DNA from 4 places in the Paenibacillus sp. Y412MC10 genome. Region 4 is predicted to be linked to each of the others. Evidence: riboswitches for the same ligand, from Rfam matches in the RefSeq annotation. Region 4 holds a riboswitch; each other region holds the start of a gene.
What was found. A riboswitch is a leader RNA that binds a small molecule or an ion and turns the genes downstream of it on or off. The one in region 4 is predicted to bind thiamine pyrophosphate.
Positions count from the first base shown of each region.

Region 1: another riboswitch for thiamine pyrophosphate. It lies ahead of GYMC10_RS26720 (ECF transporter S component); the one in region 4 lies ahead of tenA (thiaminase II).
Region 2: another riboswitch for thiamine pyrophosphate. It lies ahead of GYMC10_RS21270 (YkoF family thiamine/hydroxymethylpyrimidine-binding protein); the one in region 4 lies ahead of tenA (thiaminase II).
Region 3: another riboswitch for thiamine pyrophosphate. It lies ahead of GYMC10_RS03070 (ABC transporter substrate-binding protein); the one in region 4 lies ahead of tenA (thiaminase II).

Region 1 is NC_013406.1:6,078,881-6,086,279, forward strand. Features, by position in the region: gene GYMC10_RS26695 (LysE family translocator) at 1-37, opposite strand, end outside; gene GYMC10_RS26700 (DMT family transporter) at 175-534, opposite strand; gene GYMC10_RS26705 (TetR/AcrR family transcriptional regulator) at 539-1,108, opposite strand; gene GYMC10_RS26710 (energy-coupling factor transporter transmembrane component T family protein) at 1,256-2,062, opposite strand; gene GYMC10_RS26715 (ABC transporter ATP-binding protein) at 2,059-3,735, opposite strand; gene GYMC10_RS26720 (ECF transporter S component) at 3,728-4,357, opposite strand; TPP riboswitch at 4,449-4,561, opposite strand; gene asd (archaetidylserine decarboxylase) at 4,727-5,530, shown strand; gene GYMC10_RS26730 (oxidoreductase) at 5,594-6,499, opposite strand; gene GYMC10_RS26740 (helix-turn-helix domain-containing protein) at 7,183-7,399, opposite strand, start outside.
Region 2 is NC_013406.1:4,892,414-4,899,812, forward strand. Features, by position in the region: gene GYMC10_RS21245 (siderophore ABC transporter substrate-binding protein) at 1-293, opposite strand, end outside; gene GYMC10_RS21250 (ABC transporter ATP-binding protein) at 439-1,197, opposite strand; gene GYMC10_RS21255 (iron chelate uptake ABC transporter family permease subunit) at 1,194-2,141, opposite strand; gene GYMC10_RS21260 (ABC transporter permease) at 2,131-3,084, opposite strand; gene GYMC10_RS21265 (nitroreductase family protein) at 3,607-4,209, shown strand; TPP riboswitch at 4,392-4,494, shown strand; gene GYMC10_RS21270 (YkoF family thiamine/hydroxymethylpyrimidine-binding protein) at 4,580-5,182, shown strand; gene GYMC10_RS31985 (hypothetical protein) at 5,256-5,351, opposite strand; gene GYMC10_RS21275 (nucleotidyltransferase domain-containing protein) at 5,468-6,166, opposite strand; gene GYMC10_RS21280 (class I SAM-dependent methyltransferase) at 6,309-7,031, shown strand; gene GYMC10_RS21285 (methyl-accepting chemotaxis protein) at 7,215-7,399, shown strand, end outside.
Region 3 is NC_013406.1:720,153-727,551, reverse strand. Features, by position in the region: gene GYMC10_RS03090 (glycoside hydrolase family 65 protein) at 1-91, shown strand, start outside; gene GYMC10_RS03085 (EAL domain-containing protein) at 324-1,370, opposite strand; gene GYMC10_RS03080 (GGDEF domain-containing protein) at 1,576-3,111, opposite strand; gene GYMC10_RS03075 (VOC family protein) at 3,370-3,753, shown strand; TPP riboswitch at 3,928-4,037, shown strand; gene GYMC10_RS03070 (ABC transporter substrate-binding protein) at 4,159-5,190, shown strand; gene GYMC10_RS03065 (MTH1187 family thiamine-binding protein) at 5,278-5,571, shown strand; gene GYMC10_RS03060 (ABC transporter permease) at 5,568-6,335, shown strand; gene GYMC10_RS03055 (ABC transporter ATP-binding protein) at 6,390-7,223, shown strand; gene GYMC10_RS03050 (TatD family hydrolase) at 7,312-7,399, shown strand, end outside.
Region 4 is NC_013406.1:1,339,337-1,346,735, forward strand. Features, by position in the region: gene GYMC10_RS05650 (ABC transporter substrate-binding protein) at 1-885, shown strand, start outside; gene GYMC10_RS05660 (VOC family protein) at 2,008-2,508, opposite strand; TPP riboswitch at 2,772-2,875, shown strand; gene tenA (thiaminase II) at 3,017-3,703, shown strand; gene thiM (hydroxyethylthiazole kinase) at 3,762-4,604, shown strand; gene thiD (bifunctional hydroxymethylpyrimidine kinase/phosphomethylpyrimidine kinase) at 4,601-5,608, shown strand; gene thiE (thiamine phosphate synthase) at 5,605-6,279, shown strand; gene GYMC10_RS05685 (BglG family transcription antiterminator) at 6,530-7,399, shown strand, end outside.

The DNA of each region.
Region 1 (7,399 bases), 2.4 Mb from region 4:
CGATAAAACAGTAAATAAAAAACGAAGACAGGTTCATGATGATAGCTCCTAACAAAGGAATTTCCTTTGTCATTATAGAGCCGGACGCGAAGTGGGGCATAGTACATTATTGCAGCAGAACAAGAGCCGTGACGATTACGGCCCTTAAGCGAAAATCATTTCATGATACTGTCCTTAATGACCGGACTGGTGCGTCTTCGGTTGCTCCTGCGCATGCGCGCTGCCGGATAAATTGAGCAGCACGACCCCTGCGATGATCAGCAGGATCGAGAATACCTTGAGCCCGTTGATCTGCTCCGCAAAGAACATGTAACCGATCAGCGTAATGATCATGATGCCGAGTCCCGACCAGATCGCGTAAGCCACGGATATTTCAATCTGCTTCAGGCTCAATGTCAGGAAGCTCAAGCTGCAAATATAGAACACGACCAGCAGCACGCTTGGCAGCGGTTTGCTGAATCCTTCCGACAGCTTCATGTTCAGCGTGCCCGCCACCTCGAACAGAATAGCCAAACTTAGATAGACCCAATGCATAATCTCAAGACCCCTTCCGTTTCTCAGCGGCAATGCCGAACAATAAAATATCCATGACGGACTGCAGCAGCTCCCCCAGCGGCAGTTGATGCTTCACCGTCGCCCTCGAATCGTAAATCTGATGGAGCGATCCGAGGTACAGGTCGATGAACAGCGGCATATGAATCCGTTTGATGCTGCCCTCGGCCATACCCTGCTCCATCAGCTCGGTGACAATGCCCCATTCTTCTCGAAAAAAGGTGTCCAGCTTCTCCCACTGCGGATAATGCGACCGCTTCAGATCCGGCAGCATCCCCAAATCCATCTTCTCCATCTCCTGAGGCAGGCAGATCAGGATCTGATGGATTTTCTCCAGAACGGTAAGCGTCTCGTCCGCCGCAATTTCGCGTTCGCGCTGCTGGATGTGACGAATCATCCCGTCAATGATATGCTCAACGATTTCTTCCTTGGATGAAAAATGCTCATATATCGTCCGTTTGCTAATCGCAAGGCCGCGGGCCAGATCACTGACCGTAAACGTAAACCCCTGCCGCTGAATCAAACGGATCGTTTCATTCAATATTCGCTCGCGCAAGTGGCCAAACCCTCCTTCTGGTACTGAAAATACTTCATTGGTACCATTAGTATTATAACGCTTCAATCAGCATAAAATCCAGAGTTTTCTATAAAAAAAGAGCCTGCTTACAAGCCGTAAGCAGGCTCTTGTCCGGAGAACAACGGTTTAATCAAACCGCACGTCGCCAATGCCGAACCAAGGAAAATATCCGGCCGCCATATAAGCGCAGCAGGCGGCGGATGCCAGTAAACCGACGACCAGAAGATCGTAGCGGGAATATCGTGACGGGTAATAATACGTTCGGGCCTTCGCCCGTTCCCCGTCAAATTGCTTCGCCTCCATCGCCGCAGCCACCCGGTGTGCCCGGCGGATGCTTTGCGCCAGGAGCGGCACCACATACATGCCTGCACGGTTCACCATGCCGCGAACTCCCCGAATCGGGCGGACTCCCCGTACCTTCAAGGCCTGGCGGCGGATCACATATTCCTCCCAGACCATCGGCAGCAGCCGGATCGAAGCCATGAAGCTGTATGCATACTTCGGCGCCAGCCTCAGCTTCTGCATCAGGCTGTAGAACAGATCCACCGAGGACGTTGTCGTCACGAGCAGCAGTCCCTCCGATGCAAAGGCAATCCCCTTAAAGCCCAGATGCAGCCCCCGATAGAAGCTTTCTTCCGATACCCGGAACAATCCCCATTCCCACCAGATCGTCTCCCCCTTACCGAACAGCATCATGGAAGAGGCTGACGATATAAAGGCAAGCAGGAACGGAATGAAAAACAGCAGCATCTTCCACGGCTTCACCCCGCTGAGCACCACGAGGCAAATCATAAAGATAAAGGCCTGATACATGACAAAATCAAGATCATGGGTCAGCACCGTCATAAAAAACAGCGCACAGATCAGTCCCAGCTTCACCACCGGATTCGCCCGGTGCAGCCAAGTGATCCGCACAGGATTCCATATATTCATGCGTTCACCCCCGTATGGAGATGACCGGATGCAGCCAGCGTATCCCGCAACGCATCGGCGTGATTCGCTTTGCCCGTCTCCCGTCCGGATTCGGTCCCGCTACACCAGCGCGGGGAAGGCAAACTTGACGTCAACCGCCCTTCCCGAATCTCCCAGATGTGCGTGGCCGCCCGCTGCGCGATCTCCATTTCATGGGTCACCATGAGAATGGCGGTTCCGGAGCGGCGCAGCCGTTCGCACATCTCCAGAATCGCGAACGTGTTCCGCGCATCCTGTCCGAAGGTCGGTTCATCCAGGAGCAGGACGGCCGGCTGCCTTGCCATGGCCGTGGCAACGCTCAGCCGGCGCTTCTGGCCTGTCGACAGCTGGTACGGGTGCCTGTTATCCATGCCGTCCAGCCCAAAGCGTTCCAGGCAGCGGTCGGCCCGTGCCTTCGCTTCATCCGGCGGCATTTGGTCCACCAGCAGCGAGTACATCACCTCATCGCCGATACGTTCCGTCAGAAACTGAAGCTCCGGATTCTGAAACACGAATCCGATTTGGCGCAGCTGCCGCTCTCTCTTCTTCCGCACTTTCCTGCGCTTGCCCTGGATGACCTCCTCCCCGCAGAGCACATAGGTCCCTTCGGCGCGCAGGAGCCCCATCAAACTGAGCAGCAGCGAGCTTTTGCCTGCGCCGTTCGGCCCGATCACCGCAATGAAATCTCCGGGGTATACCTCAGCCGAAGGAAGAGAGACGACCGGTTTCTCCCATCGCAGTCCCCGGAAATCATCTAACCGAATGACAGGCTCCCCAAGGTGGGCATACGTTGAGTCTGCCTCAGGTATGAGACTTCCCAGCTCATCGCCTGGCGCGTCTACCGGAGCAAACAGCTCCCGTCCTACCCGAGACTCCGCATAATCCTCCCATACGCCGGGATACCAGATGCCATACGCCTGAAGCTCGCGCGCATACTCGGCGAATATCGCTGCCGGCGGACCATCGCCCAGAATGGCGCCATCCGGGGTGAACAGCACCACGCGGTCCACGTATTGGGCCATTTCTTCAATCCGGTGCTCCACGATAATCAGCGTACGCCCTTCCGATACGGCCTTCACCGCTGACCAGATTTGCTCCCTGCCTTCCGGGTCGAGCAGGGCGGACGGCTCATCGAGGAACAGCACCTCCGGCTCCAGCAGAAGGGCCGAAGCCAGCGCAAGCCTCTGCTTCATCCCCTGCGACAGATGACCGATCGGCATATGCAGCTCCTGAAGGTCAAGCCCAACCTCATGCAGGACGGCTTGCATTCGCTCCTTCATCTCGTCGCGGGGAACGCTGAGGTTCTCCAGCACGAAGGCCAGCTCTTCATCCACGTACGGCATGCAGAACTGGGTATCCGGATCTTGGAATACATATCCCCAAGAGCGAGGCACCAGCTGGGCTTCGCATTTCATCGGCACCTCCGTGGCGCGGGGAATCATCCCGCTAAGCACCTGAAGCAGCGTAGATTTGCCGCAGCCGCTCGGACCGAGCAGCAGCACCTTTTCCCCGCGGGCAGCCGAGAAGGACAAGTCCTTAAACATCAAACGCTCCTCGCCCGGATACTTCAGGCGCAATCCCTCCACATGCACGGCCTGCTCCGTAACCGCCTCGGCGGTTGAAGACGAAACCAAGCGGGCGGCGGTTTTAGACATGGCGCGGATCATCCAGTGCTTCATAATCCTTCTTGGACGCAGGGCGCAGCAGGGATGTGACGCCCGTACGGTCCAACGCTTTGGCCAGCAGCAGCATGAGCAAGCCGGCAATGACGGCGCCGCTGAGAATCCGCATGCCATACTTGGCAAGGAACATCCAGGTCTGAAGATCATCGGTATAACTGTAATAGAAGTCCATCACCATCGAGCCGACCGCCGCGCCGGCCCCGGCAATCGCCACCGTCCACGCCGAGGTGCTCCGGTAACGGAACGCCGCGAATACCAATTCCGCGCCCAGCCCTTGAATGAGACCGTACAGCAGCAGCGTCAGTCCCCAGCCGCTCCCGAACAGCACTTCCACGTGGGCCGCCGCCACCTCCGCGATGATGGCCACTCCCGGCTTGCGGATCAGCAGGTAAGCGAGCGTGGCCGCTGCGAACCACATGCCGTATAACAGTTCATCCGCTTCGAAGAACAGCGGTTTCAGCAGATTGTAAACCGATCCCCAGAAGTGATAAATGACGCCAAGCACCAGCGATACCAGCACCGTCACCAAAATATCGCTTAATCGCAGCCCTTTTCTAGGCTGTACCCCCAATTTCTCTTGCACAGACGTTCCCATAACAACACATTCCCCTCTCCACCGCTTTTTTTGTATAAACACAACAAAAAACCGTCTGGAAAAACGCGCAGACGGAAAAATAGGCCCTATGTAGGCAGGGTCGGATATTCTCTACGCTGGCATTACCCAGTTCAGATTAACGGTCAACAGCGGATAGCAGCTGCAATCTCAGCCTGATTCACTCAAGCCCCCGTATTCCCTATTCGGTTTCATGTTAATCTTAAAATACACATTCGTTCCCCAATTAGCAAGAACCTTTTTTCAAAAATGGCTATTTATTGATTTCCGGCTCATTCTATGTCAATATCAGAGTGATTGGCTTTTCCACCAACGTTTTATTGCCGACACCTATGCACAAAGGAGAATGACATGGCTAAACAATTGCTGCGTCTGATGACCGAGCTGTCCTCCCGCAAGTGGCTGTCCCGCATCATGGGGCATTGTTCCCACAGCCGGCTGAGCCGTCATCTAATACCTGCATTTATACGAATCTACCAAATCCCGGCGCATGAAGCGGAGAAGGAGATCCACGAATACCGTTCGCTGAACGAATTCTTTTCCCGCCGGTTAAAAATAGGCCTCCGCGCCATAGACGACACCGCCGATGCCATGGTAAGCCCCGTCGATGCCACGATTTCGGCGATGTGCGCCGTCAACGCCGGCACCATCCTCAGCGTCAAGGGACAGGATTATACCCTGAGCGAGCTGCTCGCCAAGTCACCGAGAATGGAGAATTATATCAACGGTTATGCATTCGTATTGTATTTAAGCCCCACCGACTATCATCGCATACATTCCCCGGTAACCGGCATTCAAGCGGAAAGCGAGCATTTGAAGGGCCGGGTATACCCCGTGAACGATTTTGCGATGACCCATATCCGGAACGTGCTCAGCCGCAACGAGCGCCTCATTACCTATATTGCCCATGAATTCGGCGAAGTTGCGGTCGTGAAGGTCGGAGCCATGAACGTAAGCAGCATCCGTTATGCCGACGAGAGCGTGAAGAAATACGACATTGGCGACGAACTTGCGTACTTTGAATTCGGCTCTACCGTCGTGCTCTTGACGGAGAACGGCACGTTTACACCCCGCGGTGACTTGGAACCGGGCTCCAAGGTGAAGATGGGAGAACTGCTCGGTTTGCTGCACCCTTCCACAGCCCGAAAAGGGTAATTCCTTTCAGCTTCCAAGCATGCGCTTTAAGCTAAGTCCATGAAACATTCGACGGATGAAGGATTACCGCCTGCTCAGCAGCCGGTAAATGATCCGCTGAAACAGCCGATCTGGCAGCAGTCCCTTGATCCGCGCGGTCAGCCGCGTGCCTCGGGGCAGCGTATAGCGGAACCTCGGTTTGGTCATGGACGATATGCTTGCCACAAGACGGGCTACCTCCTGCGGATCCCCGCTTTCCTTGGCCGTCCGCTCGGAATAGTCCAGCACGCCCTTCAGCAGATCGCTGTAGGGTGATCCTTCCTTGACCGCCAGCTCCCCAAAACTCTTGTTCCAGATCGGCGTGCCGTAGGCACCGGGCTGGACCAGCACGACGTCGATCCCAAAGGGCATCAACTCCATGGACAGGCTCTCGCCGAACCCCTCCAGCGCAAATTTGGAAGCGGCATAGGGACCATAACCCGGAAAGCCGACCCTGCCGCTAATGCTGCTCATGAGAATGATTTTAGACCGTCCGGTCTTGCGCAGCAGCGGGAGCATATGCTGCGTCACCGATACGGTCCCGATGAAATTCGTCTCCATCTGCTTTCGCCAGCCCCCCAGCGGCACTTCCTCCACCATGCCGCCCACCGCCTCGCCGGCGTTGTTCACCAGCACGTCCAAGCGGCCGAACTTCTGCTCCAGCGCCGAAGCAGCAGCCTTGACCTGCTCCTCGGCACTTATATCCAATCGGAAGATGTGAATACGCCCGGTAACATCTGCTTGTTCAGCCTGAGCCAACAGCTCTGCTGCCGCCTCAGGTCTGCGAAGACCCGCGGCCACGTCATAACCTGCTTTTGCCAGCTCCAGACTGATCAGCAGTCCGAACCCGCTTGACGCGCCCGTGACCAGCGCAACCTTCCCTGCTCCCGCCGTTACCACCGGATCACCGCCGGCTCCGTCGATGCCGTTATTCCTCTCACATGCCAACATCCTTCCTTTATCCAAATGCCTAATCCCTTACTTTTTCGAGCTCTGCTCTTAAGCGTTTTATGTATATTCCCAATATATCAAATGTTTGCAATGTCAACAGAGTCTATCGCAGCTGCATCCCTTTACAACGTAATCAGACAAACTCCCTGTCCGTATAGGCACCCACTAAATAGCCCCACAAAGCGGAGCCTATGCTTCGATGCTTATTCCAAATACTTTGCGGGGACTCCAAAACATATCGAAAAAAAGGGAGCTTGTCAGCTCCCTTTTGCGTGTTTCCAGCGAAATGCGTATATGATAACGGGATTCAACATCACCCGTATGTAGGCCAAGGTCCTTTAAAACCAAACGTCCTGATGATTCGGATTCGTTGTCTTCATGCGGCGCAAGCGATTTCTGAAAATACCGCAGCCGCCACGACTGAAGAAACGTCCACGCACCCGTCTTCTTGGGCTCATTCCCCTCTCCCCCCTTCATAAGAAAAACGTCTATCGACGTACTCGCATAGAAGACAGACCGCATTTAGCGGAAGTTTTTCTTGCGATATCAGGAAGGCTCATGCTTCGAATTTATACTTTCTGATATCTTAAAATGAAACTGTACGTCGTTTTTACCCTAAATCGCTTGCTATGAAACCCATAGGCCCCTTCCACCAAGCAGGTAAGTTATGGAAGGGCGGGGAATCACCGAATTTCGGATGGGCTCTTGCCCGTATACTGCTTAAATTGTCGGCTGAAGAAGAAAATATCCCGATAACCCAGCGCGTCGGCCACTTCCGTTACGTTCATCCCTTGATGCAGCAGCAGATGCTGCGCCCGCTCGATCCGCATCTGAATGATATAGGATTGCACCGGCGTGCCGATCAGCTCCTTGAACTTGATCGAGAAGTAGCGGGGAGAC
Region 2 (7,399 bases), 3.6 Mb from region 4:
TCTTGGAATTTGGACAGGTATGCCGGGATATTCGCTTGCGGAACGCCCAAAACCTCAACGCCCAATTTATCCACGGAATCCAGAATACCAAAATCGAATACGACGACGCGGGAAGGATTTTTCTTGACAGGCGTTTCACCCAGCTTATGGGTGATCGTGATTTCTTCGGATGCAGGCGGTGTTTCTCCCGCAGCATCGCCTCCACCAGCACCGCTCGTTTTATCGTCCTGCCCACAAGCCGCGAGCACAAGCGTGAACATTGCTACCATAAATAAAGCCAACCATTTTTTCATTCCTAACACCCCATTTTTTATATTAAAATCCTTATGATTCAACATATATTTGAATTTATGGTTGAATATGTAATTCAAATTGGACAGAGGAAACCATGCCGTCCTTTGACCAAGGCGGCCTAGTCAAATCCTGAACCCTCGTCGATTAACCGTAGTATACGCACACCCGATTGTCGTTAATCTCTTCGATCTCGATGTCCATGTCGTAGATGCCGCGAAGAACATTGCTCTGAATGATGTTCTCGGTTTTCCCTTCGCTTTCAATCGCTCCGTCCTTCAATGCCACGATGTAATCCGAATAGAAGGAAGCGAAGTTGATGTCATGAATCACGATCACGATCGTTTTGTTCAGGTCGGTGACAAGCTTTCGGAGAATCTTCATAATCTGTACGGAGTGTTTCATGTCCAGATTGTTCAGAGGTTCGTCCAGCAGGATATACTCCGTGTTCTGGGCGATGACCATCGCGATAAAAGCACGCTGGGTCTGACCGCCGCTGAGCTGATGAAGATATTTATGCTGCATATCCTCAAGCTCCATATAGGAGATGGCTTCATCCACGAACTTCTCGTCTTCCGCGTTCAATCGGCCTTGGGAGTATGGAAAACGCCCGAAGGATACAAGCTCGCGCACCGTCAGGCGGAGGCTGATATGGTTCGATTGCTTCAGGATCGAAACCTTCTTCGCCAGGTCCCCGCTTTTCCATTGGCTCACCTCTTTGCCGTCCACCGTAATTAGACCGCTGTCCTTGCCCGTTAGTCTGCTAATCATGGACAGCAAAGTACTCTTACCGGCGCCGTTCGGGCCGATAAAGGACGTAATTTGACCTTTCGGGATCGTAACCGACACGTTATCAACGACTTTTTTGCCGCCATAGACTTTCGATACGTTCGTAACCTGGATCATGCTTTCCTCTCCTTTAGTAGCAGGTATATGAAGTAAACGCCGCCGATGAAGTTGATGATGACGCTTAGCGTAGTAGAGAACGTAAACACCCGCTCTACCACCAGTTGACCGCCCACCAAGGCGATAATGCTAATCAGAATGGACGCCGTGATTAAGTGTGAATGCCGGTATGTTTTCATGAATTCATAAGCGACGTTGACCACAAGCAGTCCAAGGAACGTGATCGGTCCTACCAATGCGGTGGCCACCGAAATGAGAACCGCGACAACGATCAGAAGCCTCTTCACAACGTAATCATAGTTTACGCCAAGGTTGATCGCCTGATCACGACCCAGCGACAGCACGTTCAAGTACTTGGCAAACCGGCCAAAATACAGCAGGGTCAGCGCAACGACAATGGCGGACAGGATGAGCAGCTCGGTCTTCACATTGTTAAAGCTGGCAAACATCTTGTCGGACACGTACTGGAACTCGTTCGGATCGATCAGCACTTCCATAAAGGAAGACATGCTGGAGAACAGGGTTCCAAAGATCATGCCGATCAGCAGCAGGAAGTAAATATTGTTTCCTTCCCTCTGAAACAAAATCTTATATAGGATCCCGGCAAACAGGATCATCGCGCCGACATTGATCAAAAAGTTAACATTGCTGCCCAGTTTATACAGCGTGAAGGAGCCGAAGACAAAGATCACGGTCGTCTGGATCAGGATATACAAGGAATCCAATCCCATCACGCTTGGCGTCAGTATCCGGTTATTCGTGACCGTTTGAAACACCGTGGTAGACAGAGCGATCGCCCCGCCGGTCAGAATAATGGCAAGAACCTTCTTGATTCGTCTTGGAAGGGCGTAATCCCAATTGCCGCCAAGATCAATGAACAGAAAGACTGCCACCAGGATGATTGCCGCCGCGGCCAACAGGCCGAGTTTGGCTTTATAAGTCATAAGCCTTTCTCCTCATCAGTAAGAAAATGAATATACCGCTTCCGAGTACGCCCACGGTCAGACTAATCGGAATTTCGTAGGGATAAATGATGATCCGGCCAAGGATGTCACAGAACAGTACGAACCCGGCCCCCAGCAACGCGGTATGCGAAAGGCTTTTTTTCAAGTGGTCCCCTAAGTACAGACTGACAATATTAGGTATGATCAGACCAAGGAACGGAATCACGCCGACGGTCAGCACAACGGAAGCCGTAACCAGCGCAACGATGACCAATCCCAGGTTCACGACTCGCCGATAATGAAGTCCCAGGTTGGTTGCGAATTCCTCTCCCATTCCGGCTACCGTAAACTTGTTGGCAAACAGGTAAGCCAGAATCACAAGCGGGATACTGAGATACAGCATTTCATATTGGCCCTTCATGATCATGGAGAAATCGCCCTGCAGCCAAGCCGACATATTCTGTATAAGATCATATTTGTAGGCAAAGAAGGTCGCGACCGAGCTGACGATATTACCGAACATAAGCCCTACCAGCGGGATGAAGATCGCGTCCTTGAACTTGATCCGATCCAGTATCTTCATGAAGATAAAGGTTCCTGCCAGCGCGAATACGAATGCCACGAGCATTTTGATAAGCGGGCCGCTTGTCGTAAAGACGAGCATGGCAACCAAGATCCCCAATCTGGCGGAGTCCATGGTGCCCGCCGTCGTCGGCGATACGAACTTGTTGCGGCTGAGCTGCTGCATGATCAATCCACAGATACTCATGCTGACACCCGCCAAGATGAGGCTGACAAGCCGTGGAATCCGGCTTACAAGCATAATATGCTGTTGTTGTTCTGTCATCGAGAACAGTTCCAGTGGCGAGATATCTTTAACTCCAATAAATAACGAGATTATGGAGAGTACCACAACGGCTGCGAATAAGTATCTAATCTTCATGGCTCTTCCTTCTATGCGTATGTCTGTCGAAACTCCGGCAGTCAGCAATTCCCCAACCATTCTCATTGAGATTGATTATCAATTGCGTTCTGATATGGATTATATCATTCTCATTCTCAGTCGACAAGTATAATTGAGAATGAAAATCATTTAATTGGTTCATCCAAGTATCATTTGTTCATGATTTGTTCATAATAAGGAGTTTCGCAGAGATAAACTTTATATCACCGAGGCTGAGCCGCTTGGATTCGCGGTTCCCGAAATACATAAGTATGTAGAAGCTGATTTAATTCTCAGTAACCGGGTATAAAAAATATAAATTAACTTTCCTTCGAAGCGTTGACATTCCCTCTAAGTTATATTAATATGCTAACATAATTATTATTTCTAACTAAACGTAAGTTAATGTGGAATGATAATTCAACGACAGCAATTCAACTCAACATGCATATTTGCTTGAATTAAAGGACATCTTTGTTATCAGGCTTATGCAAACATGATTACATCAGGAGGTTTTTTTCAATGTCTAAAGATTTTTCAGCAGCACTTAAGCATCGCCGTTCCCATTATGCCATCAGCAAAGACCCGGTCATTTCCGACGAACGCATCCAGGAGATTGTTAACGAAGCCGTTAAATATACTCCGTCTTCTTTCAACTCCCAAAGCGCACGCGTCGTTGTACTGCTTGGCGAACAGCATGACAAACTGTGGAACCTGACCGAAGGCATCCTGAAAGAGGTTGTCGGAGACGAAGAGGCTTTCAAATCCACAGCTGAAAAAATGGGCGCATTCCGCGCTGGATACGGCACTGTTCTCTTCTTCGAGGACAATAACGTAGTTGCCGACCTGCAGCAAAAGTTCGCGCTGTATGCCGACAATTTCCCGGTTTGGTCGAACCAATCCAACGGCATGCTGCAATTCGTGGTATGGACGTCCCTCGAGGCAGAAGGCCTGGGCGCATCCCTCCAGCATTACAACCCGTTGATCGACGAGAAAGTGAAGTCCGAATGGAACATTCCGGAAAACTGGAAGCTGATCGCTCAAATGCCTTTCGGCAAACCGGTTGCAGATCCGGGCGAAAAAGAATTTGCGCCGCTTGAAGATCGCGTGAAGGTATACAAGTAAGCCATAGCTGGCCTAAGCCGCCTACCCAAGCCCTGAGGATTGGAATAGGCGGCTTTTTTATGGTGCCCTGCCATTGAAAACCTGCCGGCAAAGCGATACAATAACACAGGAAGCAGGCCTTTCGCCTTCTGATCTTCAGAAGTTCTTGGAGCCGGCTTGATACCAACTGCATATTTGATGTTTGGCTGTACTAGGGGTGCCATGTGCTGAGAGACGGCGGACCGCCGTTAACCCTTATCACCCGATCTAGATCATACTAGCGTGGGGAAGTGTAGCATTTATGTTTATTTCTTTGCGTAGGCATAACTGCACTTCTTCATGGGGTGCGGTTTTTTTGCGTGGACTTATACAATGGGGAGGAATAAAAATTATGAATGAGCTTGTATGCGGAACGAGCCGGATCGTGGGATGCCGGTTCTCGGTATTTCCCATGACGGATCGGTTCGTGGAAGTGATCACGGAGGCGCTTCGTTCCGTGGATTCGGAAAAGGTCTGGATCCAAACGGATGATGTGAGCACTTGTATTCGCGGACGTGCGGAGCATGTGTTTGATGTGACGAGAGCAGTATTCGCTCATGCCGCGGCTAGCGGCGTGCACACTGTGTTTAACGGTACTTATTCTATCGGCTGCCCAGGCGATACGGATGCCGATGCGTATATGAATGAGGATTCGACCCGCTTAAACCACGATATCGGGGAACACGCCGATATCGAAACGGCCTGCCAATTCGCGCTTTACCCGATGGGTAGCGCCAATTACATGGATGTCATTTACGCAGAAGTGGATCGTGCGAAGGCAGCGGGCACATTCGGTGAAAGCGTTCATTACGCCAGCCGATTGGACGGGGCGTTGTCCCGGGTGTTCGGATCACTCGAAGACGCGTTCCAACATGCGATTCAATCCGACAGCAGCCATCTGGTCATGACCGCGGTGGTTTCGGCCCACAGCCCATCCCCCAAAGCCAAAGCTTAAGGTCCTTTCCAACAGATAAAGGCCCGGCACGCGCCGGGCCTTTATCAATTGCAGGCAAGAATTTTGAAGGTGTTTAAACCCAAGCACTCAAGATGATTACGAGCAGGATAAAGAGAACCAATATAGTTCCTACTGAATTGCCCCATGCGCCGCCGTATGCTCCGCTCATGAAGATCCCTCCTGGATTTAAAAGAATGACGTGAGTTAATCACGTTATTATCTTATTGCTTATGGCGGGCGAGCGTCACGGCTAATGTCCCCCCTCTTTTTTTATGCAGGGCTTATTTATTCCTCATAACCGACCAGCAGCCTGCCTCCGTACGGGCTGAGCGCTTCCTCCGTCAATGTAATAAGGTCCGCAGGATCGTCCTCCCGATAAATCGCCAGAAGCGCTGCCTCCAGTCGATCCCCCAAGGCTGGGCTATAGCGGTTGAACAAACGGAACAGCATCTTTCCTTCACCTGTCCACTCCCGGTTTGCCCTCAGCACGAATTCGCATAGAGTCGACGCTATTTTGTGTACAGTAAACCATTTTTCGCCTTCCCTGCGGGGACTTGTCAAGTCCAGCAAAAACTCGGTCAGGATGTAGCGGTATTCGGCAATATCGCTCGACGACAAGGGCATGGGGCCGTAATTCAAATCATTCCGGGCATCCGCCCGCACCTCTTCTCCCTCAGGCAACGAACGCAGCACCGTACCTTCGGCGACCATCCGCTGCAAAGACGGATTCGCCGCCAGCACTCCCTCGTCGAAATATTCGCGATAGGAGGATAAGGACAATATGAATATTTCCGCGATCCAGCCATGCGCCTCGATCGTCTTCCTGCTGAAGTCATATCCGTCCCGTTCAATGATGATGATGTCCAGATCGGAATGTTCATTATATTCACCACTGCTCGCGCTGCCGCCAAGTACGGCAAGCAAGCAGTGGGGATAATTTCGTTGCATGACGCGTATCGCTGCCTCCATCGGTTCCAGTCTCATGGCCGTTTCCTCCAGTAATTCTCTCATCCGCCACAAAAAAGGGCTCAAAATATTAAATTCAACAAAAACCCCAAACGTACCTGAATCATATGGTAAATAAACGATTACCCGCATTGACGATAAGGAAGAAGGGATAGATGAGATGAATTACATTCACATGCTCTCCAGATTAGGCATGGGCAGTGCCCACCCGGGAGGATTCGAGGCGACCCTCAGAATGCTGAAGAATTATCCCATTCAACCGGGCAGCCGCATTTTGGAGGTAGGGTGCGGAACCGGCAGAACCGCCTGCCATCTTTCGGAGATGGGTTATCAAGTGACCGCCATTGACCTGAACGAAAATATGATCAAAAAAGCCCGCGCAAGAGCCGAAGCCATGGGTATGGACGTGGAGTTCCTGCAGGCGGATGTATGCGCATTGCCTTTCGAGGACAACCGGTTTGATCTGATCATGGCCGAATCCGTCACCGTATTTACGGATACCTCGAAATCGCTGCCCGAATATTACCGCGTTCTGGATCGCGGAGGCGTCCTGCTGGACAGGGAACTGCTTCTGGATAAGCCGATGCCGGAGCCGAAGCTTAAGGAGCTGCTCGAATTCTTCGGCATTCCTAATCTGATGATGAGGGAAGAATGGGCGGGGGCCCTTTTGTCTTGCGGTTTTAAGCAGGCTGAATTTTTGGAGTACAACCACTTCAACGAGCAATTAAAGGAAGAGCAAACCCGTCATCTGGATGCGTTTGAGCAGCGCGATAAAGGACTCCTGTTCGATGCTGCGCTCTGGGAAACGCTGTTCAAGCATGACCGCATGATTCTGGATAATACGGATTATCTCGCTTCCGCCTTATTTCGTGCCGTGAAATAATCCGGCTTCATCTCTATGCATCAAGAGGGGATCTGCATATGGCTATGCTTCCCCTCACTCCCATCACACTCAGTTCTTTCGACCTAATTCAACACTTTTTGTCAATTCGTTATATCTAGTTTAGCCCGTCGATGCTATAATCATGGTAAATATATCCTATGTTGTTGAGGAGGACTCATTCTTATGGCATGGTTCAACAGACTCCCTATGTCTCAAAAAATCACCGCAGCCTGTTATCTTATTGCCGCTTTGTTTGCGGTACCCATGCTGCTTGCGTTTATTCTGATGGGTAAAGCAATCATTGGCGTGGTCATCGTCGTGGTACTAACCGGGCTTACTTTTCCTCTGTCTCGCCTCATTGAGAAAAC
Region 3 (7,399 bases), 620 kb from region 4:
CGTAAACGAAACGGATACGCCCGCTGTCCTGAACGTGAACGGCAAGGAATACGCCATCAGCGGATTTGGAGAGGTAACGGCTGCAAGATAAAAGGCACTGGAGCTTCAATGCGCCGGCCCATACAAAAACAAGAGCCCTGGAAAATCTTCCAGGGCTCTTGTTTTTACAGAAAACGGGCTCCTCTACATCATGGCTCATTCTTGAAGAACCCGTCTTCGTCCATGTCAGGCATCATCTGCAGGTTCGGTTTCAGCCATAAGCCGGGATCAGATAAATGCCATCGCTTTGCGCCTCCGTGCGGGGGAAATGCCGATTATGTATGTTATGAATAGATCAGTTGAGTATGAGGATCACGCGGAGGGCGCTCGGCTGGCTTCCCAAACAAATACCCCTGCGAAAGCTCGATCCCGATATCTCGGCAAAAATGAAACTCCTCCCGTCTCTCGATGCCTTCTGCAAGCACCATGGCCCCGAAATCATGAGCCATGTTCGTGATCATTTCGAGCTGCTTCTGCTGGGCGGGATTTCGATCGCAATGGTCGATAAGACTCCGGTCGATCTTCACATAATCCGGCTTAAGCTTAATCATCTGCTCCAATGTGGAATAACCTGCGCCGACGTCATCCATGGCTACCGAGATGCCGTGGCTTCGATATACCTCGAATATCGACTGCAAATGCTTCACATCGTCGATTCTCTCGGTTTCCACCACCTCGAATACGAAATCCCTCGGATCCAGATGGAGCCTGTCGATCGTATTGAAGGTGTGGCTCAGACACATCTGCGCATCGTATATCGAGGACGGCAGGAAATTCACGAACCGCTTCACGCCGATCGGAAGCCACTCGGCACTGGTCTCAATCGCACTGGTTCGTGCCGCCTGGTCCAGGAATGAATGCAGTCCGGTTTTTCGGGCTGTCTCAAACAGCTCGTACGGCTGGAACCGGAGTCCCCACTCTACCGGTCGAAGGAGAAATTCATAGGCCACGATCTGCTCGTTTGGATCCACGATGGGCTGCATGTAGCTCGTAAACTGCTTATGTAAAATGACATTCACCATATCATAATGCTCCATCTGCAGTTCGAACTTCTGCATAGGGATCCACGAATGCCGGATTTGCGGAGCTCCTCCACGGGTAACACAGAAGGACAGCTCTTGACGAATCTTCAGCGGAAGGGGTTGCAGACACTCGATGATGGAGATCAGGTCCGCTCGTACCTTGTAGTTCACAGCACAACCCTCATTGTTCTCTTGTACCGCGTAGCCGTTCACTGCCAGCAATTGAATAAGCTCACCACTTGCAGGCTTCATATGAATGGTCCCCTGGTCCTCAATCGGTTCAAAGGTGCTGCAATTGTCGCAAATCATGTTCGTCCTCCTTGGCAAGCTAGCTCTCACTATGCTTCTTATCGGCATTTTGAATATGATTTCTTTGCATTTTATGGATTTTATATCGAAGTTATGACCTATTTTGCGAGAAATGCGCAAGATTCGTGCAATGATTGCGCTAAATTCTACAATAATCGACTTATATTGCTCTTAACAACACATTGTCGATACCAGAGTCTTTTGTCTATTCGACTTTTTGATCCAACAGCTGCAGCAGCATCGTTCGTTCCACATCGAAATGCCAGCGGGCGTTTCGCTCTTTCGCCGCATACATCGCTGCATCCGCGCGACCGATCAGCTCTTGGTCGTTCCTGGCATGATCCGGATAGACCGCGATGCCGATGCTCGGCGTGGTTCGGACCTCATGCCCTTCCAGCTCATACGGCTCGCTCAGCATCGTCCAGATCTCTTCCGCCATCCAGATCAGTTCCTGATCCTCGCCGGCCGGATGAATCACTACCGTAAATTCGTCCCCTCCTAAACGGGAAACCAGAACGCCTTTGGATTCAAGGGTTTGAAGACGGGTCGCGACCTTACGAATCAGCAAATCGCCGGCACGATGGCCGTAGCGGTCATTCACTCGTTTAAAACGGTTCATATCCATATATAGCAGCCCTACGCGGGAACCCGCACGGTCCGCCTCCTGCAGCGAGCTCGACAGCCTCGCGTTAAAGTAGCGGCGGTTATAGAGTCCCGTAAGATCGTCGCGATGCGCCAAGGTCTCGCTCTGCATCAAGCTTTGATGCAGCCGGTCAAACAAGCGGTCATTCTCGAACTGGATCAGGATCTGCCTGATCAGAATCAGGATGACGCAGAGGGATAAGCCGGTAAAAAGCCCGTTCCATCCTCCGAACCGCTGCACCATAAGGGCAAACATCCCGCCAAGCACGCTGTAAGGAAGCAGATATCTTACGATCAGATTTCCGAACGAACGGGGCTCCCTCTCATCCAACGATTGATTTCGGGCATCGGGAGCTGACCGCCCTCCTGCCAAACCAATGATGAATACCGATAACGTATACAGTGGGTACAGGTATGAACGAACTTCAACACCCTTATAATCGACGAGATACATATGCAGAACATCGGCGGCAATGTACATGCTCCCGCCAAGGCATATCAGGAAGACTGCCCGTTTCCTTAGCTGCCCTGTGTTAAAATACAACACCAGGGTGAAGAAAATAAGCACCGTTGCGCACAGCGGGTACAGCATGTCAACCCACAGCTTTCCCCACAAGGCTTCATTCGCCAAACCGTTAAGCTCGGGCTTGATGAAATATTCCCAGCCTACCGTCATGACCGTTATGCCAACGATCACGATATCCAGCATAAACCGCACTCCCCGAAACGAACCTTGTACGTGCCGGAACAAATAAATGAGGGAACCTGCAAACAGGATGATTTCGAATCCCCAGAATAATTGAGTCAAAATTGTCCGGGAAGCGCTCTCTTTCCCCAGCCAAAAATAACAAGCATCGATGATTCGAGCCGAGGCATCCGCCATCAGCCCGGCACTTACGATAAGCCAAAACCTTCGAAGATGCGGCTCGTAATGCCGACTGATCCGTAGTAAATAGACGGAAGCGGCAGCGGAAGCCATAATGACTAGAACACGCTGAAGCAATAAAGCATCAGGCATCCACAGAACGGTCATTATCTGAATGAATGCATATATGATGGCGAGTCGAATCCACAGATGATCTGCTGGAGTTGGACTCATAAGCATTCCTCCTCGGCCAAAAGGCAAGCTTTCTTCAATGCTTGTTTGTTAGGTCTTTTGAATTAATAGTTATAGTTCTCATGATACTTTTTACCCACCTAAAAGTAAAGATGAGGAAATGAAAGAAAGACCATCGATTCTACTCTATTAAACCATCGCCCTCCAAAAGCTTTCCGTCCTCAAGACCCACTTGACGTATAGGAATTATATGATAATATTTCAGTCATATCTCATATGAATCGGAAAGGGTGTTTAGCCTTGTCACAGAAACGATTGGATCATGTCGGCATTGTCGTCCGGGACCTTGAAGCCACGATTGCTTTTTACACAACCGTCGTCGGACTTGAACTGAAAGATCGCCTTACCCATACCAATGGCGTCATCCAGCTGGCATTCCTCGGATTTAACGGCAGCGACGAAACGGAAGTCGAGCTTATCCAGGGTTACAGCGACACGCTTCCCGCAGAAGGCACCGTCCATCATTTCGCCGTCAGCACCGATAACATCGAAGCGGAATATGTGCGCGTACAGGGACTGGCCGTACCTCATCTTGACGAAGAAATCGTAACGCTTCCGAACGGGTACCGCTATTTCTTCGTCCACGGTCCCGAAGGAGAATGGATTGAGTTCTTCCAGCGCTAACCGCTGGCGAACAGGTTCCTTTCAAAATGCTTCATCCCGTGAATGGTTAACGGGGTTCATTCTTCCAACCGCACAAGCCATGTCCAATACGAAGACCTGCCTCGTTCGCATCCCTTCCGAACTAGACAGGTCTTTGCGTTAGGACTATAATAACGGATGTAACGTCCGAAACTTCATAAATCCCGGGGGAGCTGGAATTTGGCCGGCTGAGAGTGTATCCGATGATACTGACCCTTACACCTGATCTGGGTAATGCCAGCGTAGGAAGTCCATGTTTGCGGCAGCTATGATTTGCCGTGGTATACACTTACGCCGTCATGCGTCCTGATATCATTCAGGGCGCTTTTTTTGTGGAGTTAACGAGGTCATAGAAAGAGAAAGAGAATTCAAAGGAGAGAAGACACGATGAAGAAGGGAAAATGGATGGCACTGCTTCTCGCTTGCGCCCTGCTGATGGTTGCGGCGGGATGCGGTACAGGCGGACAGAACGAAAATACAGGTACCGAAGGCGCAGACGGCCAGGCAGCCGAAAAGCTCCGCGACGTACAGCTGATGCTCGATTGGTCGGCCAACACAAACCACACCGGACTGTATGCAGCCAAGGAGCTCGGGTATTATGAGGAAGAAGGGCTTAACGTCCAGATCGTCCAGCCGGGGGCGGGCGGAACGGATACGCTGGTCGCATCCGGCAAGGTGCCGTTTGGCATCAGCTACCAGGAAGGCGTCACGCTTGCCAGAACCCAAGGCCTGCCGCTTGTCTCCATTGCGGCGATTATTCAGCATAATACATCCGGCTTTGCCGCCCCCAAGGACAAGGGGATCGTCAAGGCTGGCGATTTTGAAGGGAAATCCTACGGCGGCTGGGGCTCGCCTGTTGAGGAAGCCGTCATGAAATCCATCATGGAGATCGACGGTGCCGATGTCAGCAAAGTAAATATGGTTAACATGGGCGATGCCGATTATTTTACGGCCGTCAAACGCGATATTGATTTTGCCTGGATCTTCTATGCCTGGACCGGTATCGAAGCCGAGCTCCGGAACGAGCCGCTTGACATGATCTATGTGAAGGACTACTCCGAGCAGCTTGACTATTACACGCCGGTGATCGTAACGAACGAGAAGCTGATCCAGGAGGACCCGGAGCTTGTCAAAGCATTCATGCGGGCGACCTCAAAAGGATACGACTATGCGATTCAACATCCTGAGGATGCGGCTGCCCTGCTGACGAAGGCCGTTCCCGAACTGGATGCCGAGCTGGTTCTTGCCAGCCAGAAATGGCTGAGTCCCCGCTATCAGGATGATGCTGCCCGCTGGGGCGAGCAGAAAGCCGAAGTATGGTCGGGGTATGCAGACTGGATGTTTGAACGCAAGCTGCTCGAGAAGGAGCTTGATGCGGACAGCGCCTTCACCAATGAATTTTTACCGGAGAAACCATAGGATGCATTTAATTAGGAAGAGAGACGCCTGTCCGGCAGGCTGGCTCTCTTCCATTACAATATAGCTTGCATGAAAGGATGAGTTTAGATGGCAAACACCCTCTTGAGCATACAAGTGATACCCAGAACGCCGGATGGAGGCGACAGCATTCCTTATGTGGATGAAGCGATTCGGGTCATTCAAGAGTCGGGCGTGAAATACGAGGTCCATGCGCTCGAAACCACCTTGGAAGGAGAGCTTTCCGAGCTGCTGATGATCGTTGAGCGCATGCATGAGGCGCTGGTGAAAGCGGGAAGTCCCAGCGTCATATCCCAGGTCAAAATCGTGCACCATCCGGGCGGCATCAGCATGGATAAGCTGACTGAGAAATACCGTCCATGAGAAAAGGCTGGTGGAGCTCCGTTTGGCCGCCCGCTGCGGCGGTCCTTTTCTTTTTGACGGTATGGCAGGCCGCGGTATCGGTATTCGATATAGAGCCGTATATTTTGCCAGCGCCGACGGCCATCGGGCATGAAGCCGCCACCGGCGCCACCGGCGCCTCCGGCCTTTTTCAGCATACGCTGGCCACGCTGCAATTAACCCTGGTCGGATTTATGATCGGTACGGCGATCGGCCTTGTCATCTCGTTGGCCCTGCATCTGGTGCCTTTTCTCAAAACCGCCCTTTATCCGCTTCTTATTCTTAGCCAGAACGTGCCGACGATCGCTCTCGCCCCGCTCCTCATGATTTGGTTCGGCTTCGGCATGCTGCCCAAGGTTATCGTGATTACCCTGGTCTGCTTCTTCCCCGTAGCCGTTGCCGCCCTGGACGGACTGGCGCGTACCGACCGCACCATGATGAATTACATGCAGATGGCGGGAGCCACTTCATGGCAGATCTTCACCAAGCTGGAGCTGCCGCATGCGCTCCCCTCCATCTTCTCAGGGATCCGCATCGCGGCCACCTATTCGGTCATGGGGGCCGTGATCGGGGAATGGATCGGCTCGGACCGGGGCATCGGCTACTATATGATGCTGCAAAAATCCGGCTACCGCACGGACCGGGTGTTTGTTGCCATTCTGATCATCGTCCTGCTCAGCCTGCTGATGGTGCTGCTGATCACCCTGCTGGAGAAGCGCCTGATCCGCTGGAATCGAAAAGGTTAAAACCACGGTGAACAGACATTTTCCAACCTATATAAAAGGAGGCTGTTTAGCGACATGACACATCAAGTATCCCTGCCGGATCATGACGGGCAGCGCCAGTCATCTACCGCGGTCCCGCCAGCGCCTGCCCTTGAGGTTCGCAGCCTTCATATCACCTTCCGCGAACGGCGCAGCGAAGTGCACGTGCTGGATGGCCTTTCGCTTCAGGTGCAGCCCGGGGAATTCGTCTCCTTGATCGGTCCTTCAGGCAGCGGAAAGAGCACGCTCTTCCATATCATCGGGGGGTTAACGGCTCCGGATGCAGGCTCCGTACTCATGGACGGTCAAGACGTGACCGGAGAGAAAGGCCGCATCGCCTATATGCCTCAACAGCCGGCCCTCTTCCCTTGGCGTACGGTGGAGGACAACGTGCTCCTTCCCGAGGAGCTGAGAGGCACCTCGAAAACCACCGCCAGGGAAAATGCCCGCAGCTGGATGGAACGGGCCGGACTTGCCGGCTTCGAGAAGGCGTATCCGCATACCCTTTCAGGGGGGATGCAGCAGCGGGCCGCCTTTCTGCGCGCGCTGATGAGTCCGCAGGAAGTTATGTGCCTGGACGAACCGTTCAGCGCGCTCGACGCGCTGACACGCAGCGATATGCAGCGCTGGCTGCTCGATATCTGGGAGGATACGCGCCGTTCGGTGCTGATGATTACCCATCATATCGAGGAAGCGCTGCTGCTCTCGGACAGCATCTATATCCTGTCGGCGCGGCCCGGCACGATCCTGAAACGGGTGGAGGTCCCTTTTCCCCGTCCGCGCAGGGAAGACACCCTGAACGACCCGTCCTTTATCGCGCTAAAAACCGAAATCTCCGCCATCATGCGCGAAGAACAGCACAAGCGTTGAGCCGCATAGGCAGGATACAATTGCCTAAGCTCCAGTATCCATCATTCAAGAGCGCTCCTTGGAGGCGAACAAGCGAGGTGATATAACGATGAAATCATTCACGCAGACGGAAACGAATCTCCCTCTGCTGGACACCCATATTCATCTGGATTCTTATGCCTTCTCCGATCAGCAAA
Region 4 (7,399 bases):
ACAGCAGAGGGCAACAGCGGCGCTGCTGCCGGCGGCGAATCGTATGAAGTTACGCATGCCATGGGGACGGAAACGATCAAAGGAACGCCTCAAAAGGTCGTCGTCCTCACGAACGAAGGAACCGAGGCGCTTCTGGCCTTGGGCGTGAAGCCAGTAGGTGCCGTTAGATCCTGGACGGGCGATCCATGGTATCCGCATATTAAAGACCAGATGGAAGGCGTTACCGTTGTCGGGGAAGAGAGCCAGCCGAACATCGAGCTGATCGCCGGTCTGCAGCCTGACCTAATCATCGGCAACAAGATGCGTCAGGAGAAAGTATACGAGCAATTGAAGGCGATCGCGCCGACTGTTTTTGCCGAGGATCTTCGCGGCGAGTGGCAGAACAATTTTGAATTGTATGCCAAGGCGCTGAACAAAGTGTCGGAAGGCGAAGAACTTTTGGCTGCCTACGACAAGCGGATCCAGGAGTTTAAAGAGAAGGCCGGCAGCAAGCTTGACGAAACCGTCTCCGTTGTTCGTTTCATGGCAGGCAAGACCCGGGTGTACCACACCAATACGTTCTCGGGCGTTATTTTCGATAAAATCGGCATCGCCCGCAACGACATGACCAAGAACGCCAAGGACGATTTCGTGGACGAGATCACGAAGGAACGTCTGCCTGAGGTGGAAGCCGACAGACTGTTCTACTTCACTTATGAGACAGGGGACGGCGGCGCCAACCAGACCGAGCAGGAATGGATCAACGATCCGCTGTGGAAGAACCTGAACGTTGTGAAGAACGGTCAAGCCCACAAAGTGGATGACGCGATCTGGAATACGGCGGGCGGCATCCTGGCGGCCAACCTGATGATCGACCAGCTGCAGGAGTTTTACGGCATTCAGTAAGGAATGAAGACGGATGCTGAAGGCTAGTATCATCGTATAGCGGAAGATGCTAGGAACAAGTGGATAAAGGAGGCACCCTCGCAAGATCTGAGATCTTGCGAGGGTGCCTCCTTTTTTAACATCGCGCGTCGGCAGCATCGCGCGTCGGCAGCATCGCGCGTCGGCAGCATCGCGCGTCGCCGGCATCGCAACGTCGCCAGAACCGCAACATCGAAGTACCGCCGGTATGCAGCTGCATGTCACATTGCTCGCCAGTACAGCTTAACCAACTCCGGGCATCATGCCGCTAACCATGACCTGTTAACGGACACCAGTTCCCTTATTTCCCTTATTTCCCTGATTAATCCCCGATTCTCAGATCTAACGGACACAGGATCCCCTATTACCTCAATAAGGAGCCTATTTGCGATCAGATTCTATGATTAACGTATCTGGTGTCCGTTAGCCATCAAAAATTACGCCTATTCAGCTAAATAACGTATCCTCAGTCCGCTTGTCCTTGAGCGGTCGCCCCAAGACCAGTAGTCGCACAAGACCAGTAGTAGCATCAATACCAGTAGTCACACTAAGACGAATAATAGCATCAAGATCAGAAGTAGCACCAAGATCAGAAGTAGCATCAATACCGTAGTCGCCCCAAGACCAGTAGTCGCACAAGACCAGTAATAGCATCAATACCAGCCAGTCACCAAGGCACTCGTTAACGGACACCAGTTCCCTTAATCTCCTGATTCGCCCTCGATTTTTAGATCTAACGGACACAGGATCCCTTATTACCGCAATAAACTGTCCTTTTGCCATCATACTCTACAAGTAACGTATCTGGTGTCCGTTAGCCATCAAAAATTACGTCTTTTCAGCTAAATAACGTATCCTCAGTCCGTTTGTCCTCGAGCGGTCGCCCCAAGACCAGTAGTCGCACAAGACCAGTAGTAGCACCAAGACCAGTAATAGCACCTACTATATACTACTTTGTGTCCCCCAGGTTTCTACCTCTAACCCATAGCTACTCTAAGTTATGCTGTTCTAAGTTGTTTTGGTCGGCAGCCATCCATGCATACCCTTGGGACACCGAATCCACCCATGTCCTCCCTGTGATAACGCTCGCTTCACGGTAACTTTTTACGACATCTTCACCACGATCTCCGCCCCTGCAACATAGGTCATCGCTTGGATGTATTCCGGGTCTTGGGCACGCTGTTCCATTTCCACCGGAGTGAGGTCCTCCATTCGTGTCTGTACCCACCATAAGTTGCCGAACGGGTCCCGTACCCGTCCCACCCGATCGCCGAAGAACAAGGTCGTTGGCTCCGTCACCGAGACCGCTCCTGCGGCCAGCGCTTGCCGATACACGTCATCGCAATCCTCAACATACAAACGGAGGTATGCCGGGCTATCCGGCCATTCCGGCTTTGCATCAAACATCATGACGACGGCATCTCCGATTCGGACCTCGGCATGGCCGATGACACCATCGCCAACATAGACGCGGGCAAGCTCTTCGGCTCGGAATGCTTGTTTGAGGAAATCGATCAGCGCTGCGGAGTTTCTTGAGATGATCCACGGCGTCACGGAGGTGTAGCCATCCGGAATGGGTTTAACCGCTTTCGGTTGGTTCGTCATAAATACGCTCGCTCCTTTAAACTTCATTTATTTGAATTGCGCTTATGCACTCATTATGCGGGGGCATATATGACAGCCGAGCGTCAGTGTTTCCGGTATGAGTTTGGGGTAGCCTGCGTTTTTATCTTGCGAAAAGACAGCCGCCACCGTACATCGTCACAATCACGCGGTCGGAGGAAGGTTCGAGCTTGAGGTTCCGTCCACAAACTGTTAACGTTTGACACCACCCCCAAACCTATGTACAGTATTAGACAAAAGAATAGGAAGTCCACTAGGGGAGCCGTTGGCGGCTGAGACAAGAGCGTATCTTGGACCCTTTGAACCTGATCTAGTTCGTACTAGCGTAGGAAAGTGGAGCCTTCGAATATGAGGTCTCGGTGCGTTTTTTTGGCGCACCCGGGCTTGTTGACGAAGCCGCTCCAGTTTTCGGGGCGGCTTTTTAGCGTTGTCTGAAAAGTCGTGTCTTACGGACTTCCTGCTCTTCAATATGTTGGAGGTGGGGACAAACATGAGTTTCACGCAAGAGCTCCGTCAGCAGGCGGGAGGCATTTTTCAAGCAATCTTCGATCATCCTTTCGTAAAAGGCATTGCCGAGGGGAATCTGGAGCGGGAGCAGCTGATTCACTATGTGAAGCAGGATTTTGAGTATTTGAATGCCTACATGCGGATTTACGGAATTGCCATATCCAAATCGACCAGCCGGGAAGAGATCGCGACCTTTAACGAACAGATTTCATTCATTCTGCACAGCGAGGTGCACCCACATCAGAATTTTTGCGCAGCCGCCGGGGTGACCTATGAAGAGCTTCAAGGATATCCGCTGGCTCCGTCCGCGCATCATTACATCCGTCATATGCTGACGGTGGCGCATGAGGGTAGTTTGGGCGAGATTATGGCCGTGCTGCTGCCATGCCCATGGACGTATCTGGAGATTGGCCGCAAGCTGCTGAATGAGGTGAAGCCGGATGCCTCCCATCCGTTTTACGACTGGATTTCTTTCTACGGAAACCGGGGGGAAGACGCGACAGCCAAATTCCGCGGCCGTGTCGATGCATGGGCGGAGCGTGCGACGTCAGCCGAGCGGGAACGGATGAGGGAGCATTTCATGCTGAGCTGCCAGCTGGAGTATCTGTTCTGGGACATGGCTTATAAGCAGGAGGAGTGGCCGGTGCAGCTGGAGGCTGCCGTGCTGTAAAGAGCGATGTTCACAAGCATAAATGGAATTCCATTATAGCGAAGAGAGGCTGATATAAATGCATTCATGGGAAAAAGAGGTTTCGGTGCTTTTAACGAAGGTACAGCAGACGAGCCCTCTCGTTCACAATATGACGAACGTGGTGGTTACGAATTTTTCGGCTAACGGCTTGTACGCGCTGGGCGCGTCGCCGGTCATGGCTTACTCGCCGGAGGAAGTGGCGGATATGGCCGCTATCGCGGGCGCGCTCGTATTGAACATCGGCACGCTGAACCGCGAGCTGGTGGATGCGATGATGATCGCGGGACAATCGGCGAACGCCCATGGCGTGCCGGTGCTGCTGGACCCGGTCGGCGCGGGAGCGACCCGTTTTCGGACGGAGTCGGCGCTGCGGATCCTAAGCGAGGTGAAGGTTTCGCTCGTGCGCGGAAATGCGGCTGAAATCGCTCACCTTATCGGGGAGGTCCGCGAGATCAAGGGCGTAGACGCAGGCAATAGCGCAGGCAGCAATCATGCCGAGCTGGCCGTGCGGGCTGCGCGCGAGTTAGGCACGATCGTGGCCATTACCGGTGAAGAGGACGTGATTACCGATGGAACGGAAGTGCGCATCATTGCCGGAGGGGATGCGCTGCTTACGAAGGTGACCGGCGCAGGCTGCCTGCTGACCTCGGTGCTGGGTGCCTTTGCCGCGGTGGAAGCGAACCTGCTGCTTGCAGGTACGGCGGGTCTGGCCTTCTATGGGGCCGCGGCGGCGAAAGCTGCTGAGCGAACGGCAGATCTGGGACCGGGAAGCTTCCAGATCGCTTTCCTGGACGAGCTGGCGAAGCTTCATCCAGGATCGCTGGAAGGGTATGCCGCTGTACTGGAAGCGGGAGCGGCGGCTGCCGGAGGCACACGATGAGCGAGGCTCGCATACCCCGTGCCCTGACGATTGCCGGGTCTGACAGCGGCGGCGGCGCCGGCATTCAGGCCGATCTGAAAACCTTCCAGGAGCTCGGCGTGTACGGCATGTCGGCGATTACCGCGATTACGGTGCAGAATACCATGGGGGTTCACGGCGTATATCCGCTGCCGCCCGAAGCAACTGCGGAGCAGATTGAAGCGGTTGGCTCGGACCTCGGAGTAGATGCATTGAAGACGGGCATGCTGTTCAACGCCGAGATCATTCGGCTGGTTGCTGACCGGATTCGGGCATTCGGCTGGGGGAAGGTCGTTGTCGATCCCGTGATGATCGCCAAGGGCGGGGCGGAGCTGCTGCAAAGCGAAGCGGTGCAGGCTTTAAGAGAAGATTTGCTGCCGCTGGCGTTGATTGTCACCCCCAATATACCGGAGGCCGAAGTATTGGCGGGGATGCGTATCCGCACGATGAACGATCGCAACGAAGCGGCGAGGCGTATTCATGATCTGGGGCCCAGGATCGTAGTGATCAAAGGCGGTCATGACGAGGGAATGCTTGGTAACGGTGAAGGCACAGATCACGAAAGAGGCAGGGAACCAGCTATAGCGGCGGATATGCAGCAGGAAGAAATGCCTCAGTCCGATAGGACGCACGGTCAAACGAGCACTGCCATGCCTGCTGGGGAGTATAGTGGGGGCCGTTCGCTCTTTTCCAACGATGACGGTAATCCCGAAAGTCCTCCGGTCATCGACCTCGTATACGATGGCATGGCCTTCACAGAGTTATATGGCAAACGAATTCATACCGTTCATACGCACGGTACCGGCTGTACTTTCTCTGCGGCCATTACCGCAGGCCTTGCTCAAGGCTTGAGCGCATACGATGCGATTCAGAGCGGGCGCTTATTTATCCAAGCGGCCATTGAGGACGGATTGAACCTGGGGCAGGGACAGGGCCCGACCAATCATTGGGCATACAATCGCCGCCGTCAGGCGGTGCTGCGATGACGGGCAGAGTGGCACCCGAGATCATGAGACGGCATCTGCGGATGTACCTCGTGCTTGGCAGCGTGAACTGCAGCGTCGAGCCAAGCTTGGTCGTGCAGGAAGCACTGGCTGGAGGCGCAACCATGGTCCAGTTTCGTGAGAAGGGGCAAGCAGCACTCGCCGGGGAGCCGATGATTCGGCTGGCCCGCCGTATCCAGGCCGAGTGCCACCTAGCAGGCGTGCCCTTCATCGTCAATGACGATGTGGAGTTGGCACTGAAGCTGGACGCCGACGGCGTGCACGTCGGCCAGGACGACGAATCCGCGGCTTCCGTCCGCGAGCGGATCGGCAACCGGATTCTCGGTGTTTCCGCCCACACGGTGGAAGAAGCGCGGCGCGCGATTCTCCACGGCGCCGATTATCTTGGGATCGGGCCGATCTATCCGACCCGCTCGAAGGATGATGCCAGAACTGCGCAAGGCCCAGCAATTTTCCGTGAGCTTCGCGAAGCTGGAATCCATCTGCCGATCGTTGGGATTGGCGGGATTACCGTGGAGCGCGTGGAGGAAGTGATTGGAGCGGGTGCGGATGGCGTCGCGGTAATATCCGCCGTGACGGGAGCGGAGTCGGCGCGGGAAGTTGTAGAGGCTTTTATAGATAAGATACGATGTACGACCGAAAGAATTTCTTAAGATGTAAGAGGGATTATAATCGGATCATGAAACAAGGGGGCCGACTTCTGCGGCACCCTGTTTTGTTTACGTCAGATTTTTAGAATACTGTATATGCTCAGCTTTTCCGTCAACATGCCATTTCTTTTGATCCACTCTCGTGTAACCTCCCAGATCCGTTTGCCATAGAGACCCGGATATGATATACGTAGGACAATGTACCCGCTCTACGATGAGTGAGCACTCCCATTAAGTTGAATAGGGGATCGGAATGAATAATAGGCAAAAAGAGATTTTTCGCAATTTGTTAATGGAACCGAACCGGCTGTGGCTCGTTCAGGATCTGGCGGATCAGACCGAGTGCTCGGAGAAGACGATCCGAAACGATCTGAAGGTGATTGAAGAATATATAGCTAAGCACTCCAGCGGCCATCTGGTGAAAAGGCCGGGACTTGGCGTCTATCTGGAGATCGGGGAAGCGGATCTGGCTGATTTATTCCACCGCTTGTATTCCAACGAGAGTACCGCCGAGGATGAATCCGATGAGGAACGGGTGCTGCACCTGGCATATCGGCTCTTGATGAACGCGAAGCCCGTAACCCTGCAGAACCTGGCTTCACCGTTTTACGTGAACAAGGCGATTATCCGTCGGGATATGGAAAAGATTGAGGTCTGGCTGCGGAGCTTTGATCTGAGCTTAATGACGAAGCAGCGAGTAGGCTTCATGATTGAGGGCTCGGAGAAGAACAAACGGATGGCGCTGGCGCGGTTGAACCAATTGATCAACCGTCCGGAATTGACGGGACAGATGATGCGTAACCAGTATGAACCGCACGAGATCGCAACCGTATACCATGAGTTGAAGGCGTTGCAAAAGCGGCATCAGCTTCGCTTCACCGATGAAGCCTTTGAAAGCCTGATGCTGCATATACTGCTTATGGTCAAACGGACCAAGCTGGGACAGCCGATTTCGCTCTCTGCGCAGGACATAGCCTTTTTGGAGAACAAAGCGGAATTTGCATGGGCGATAGACTTTTTGAAGCAACTGCAAAAACTGTTCGCCGTCCCTTTTTCCAAGGAAGAAACCGCTTATCTAACCCTGCACCTGCTTGGCGGGAAGTTCCGATACACGCAGGAGGAT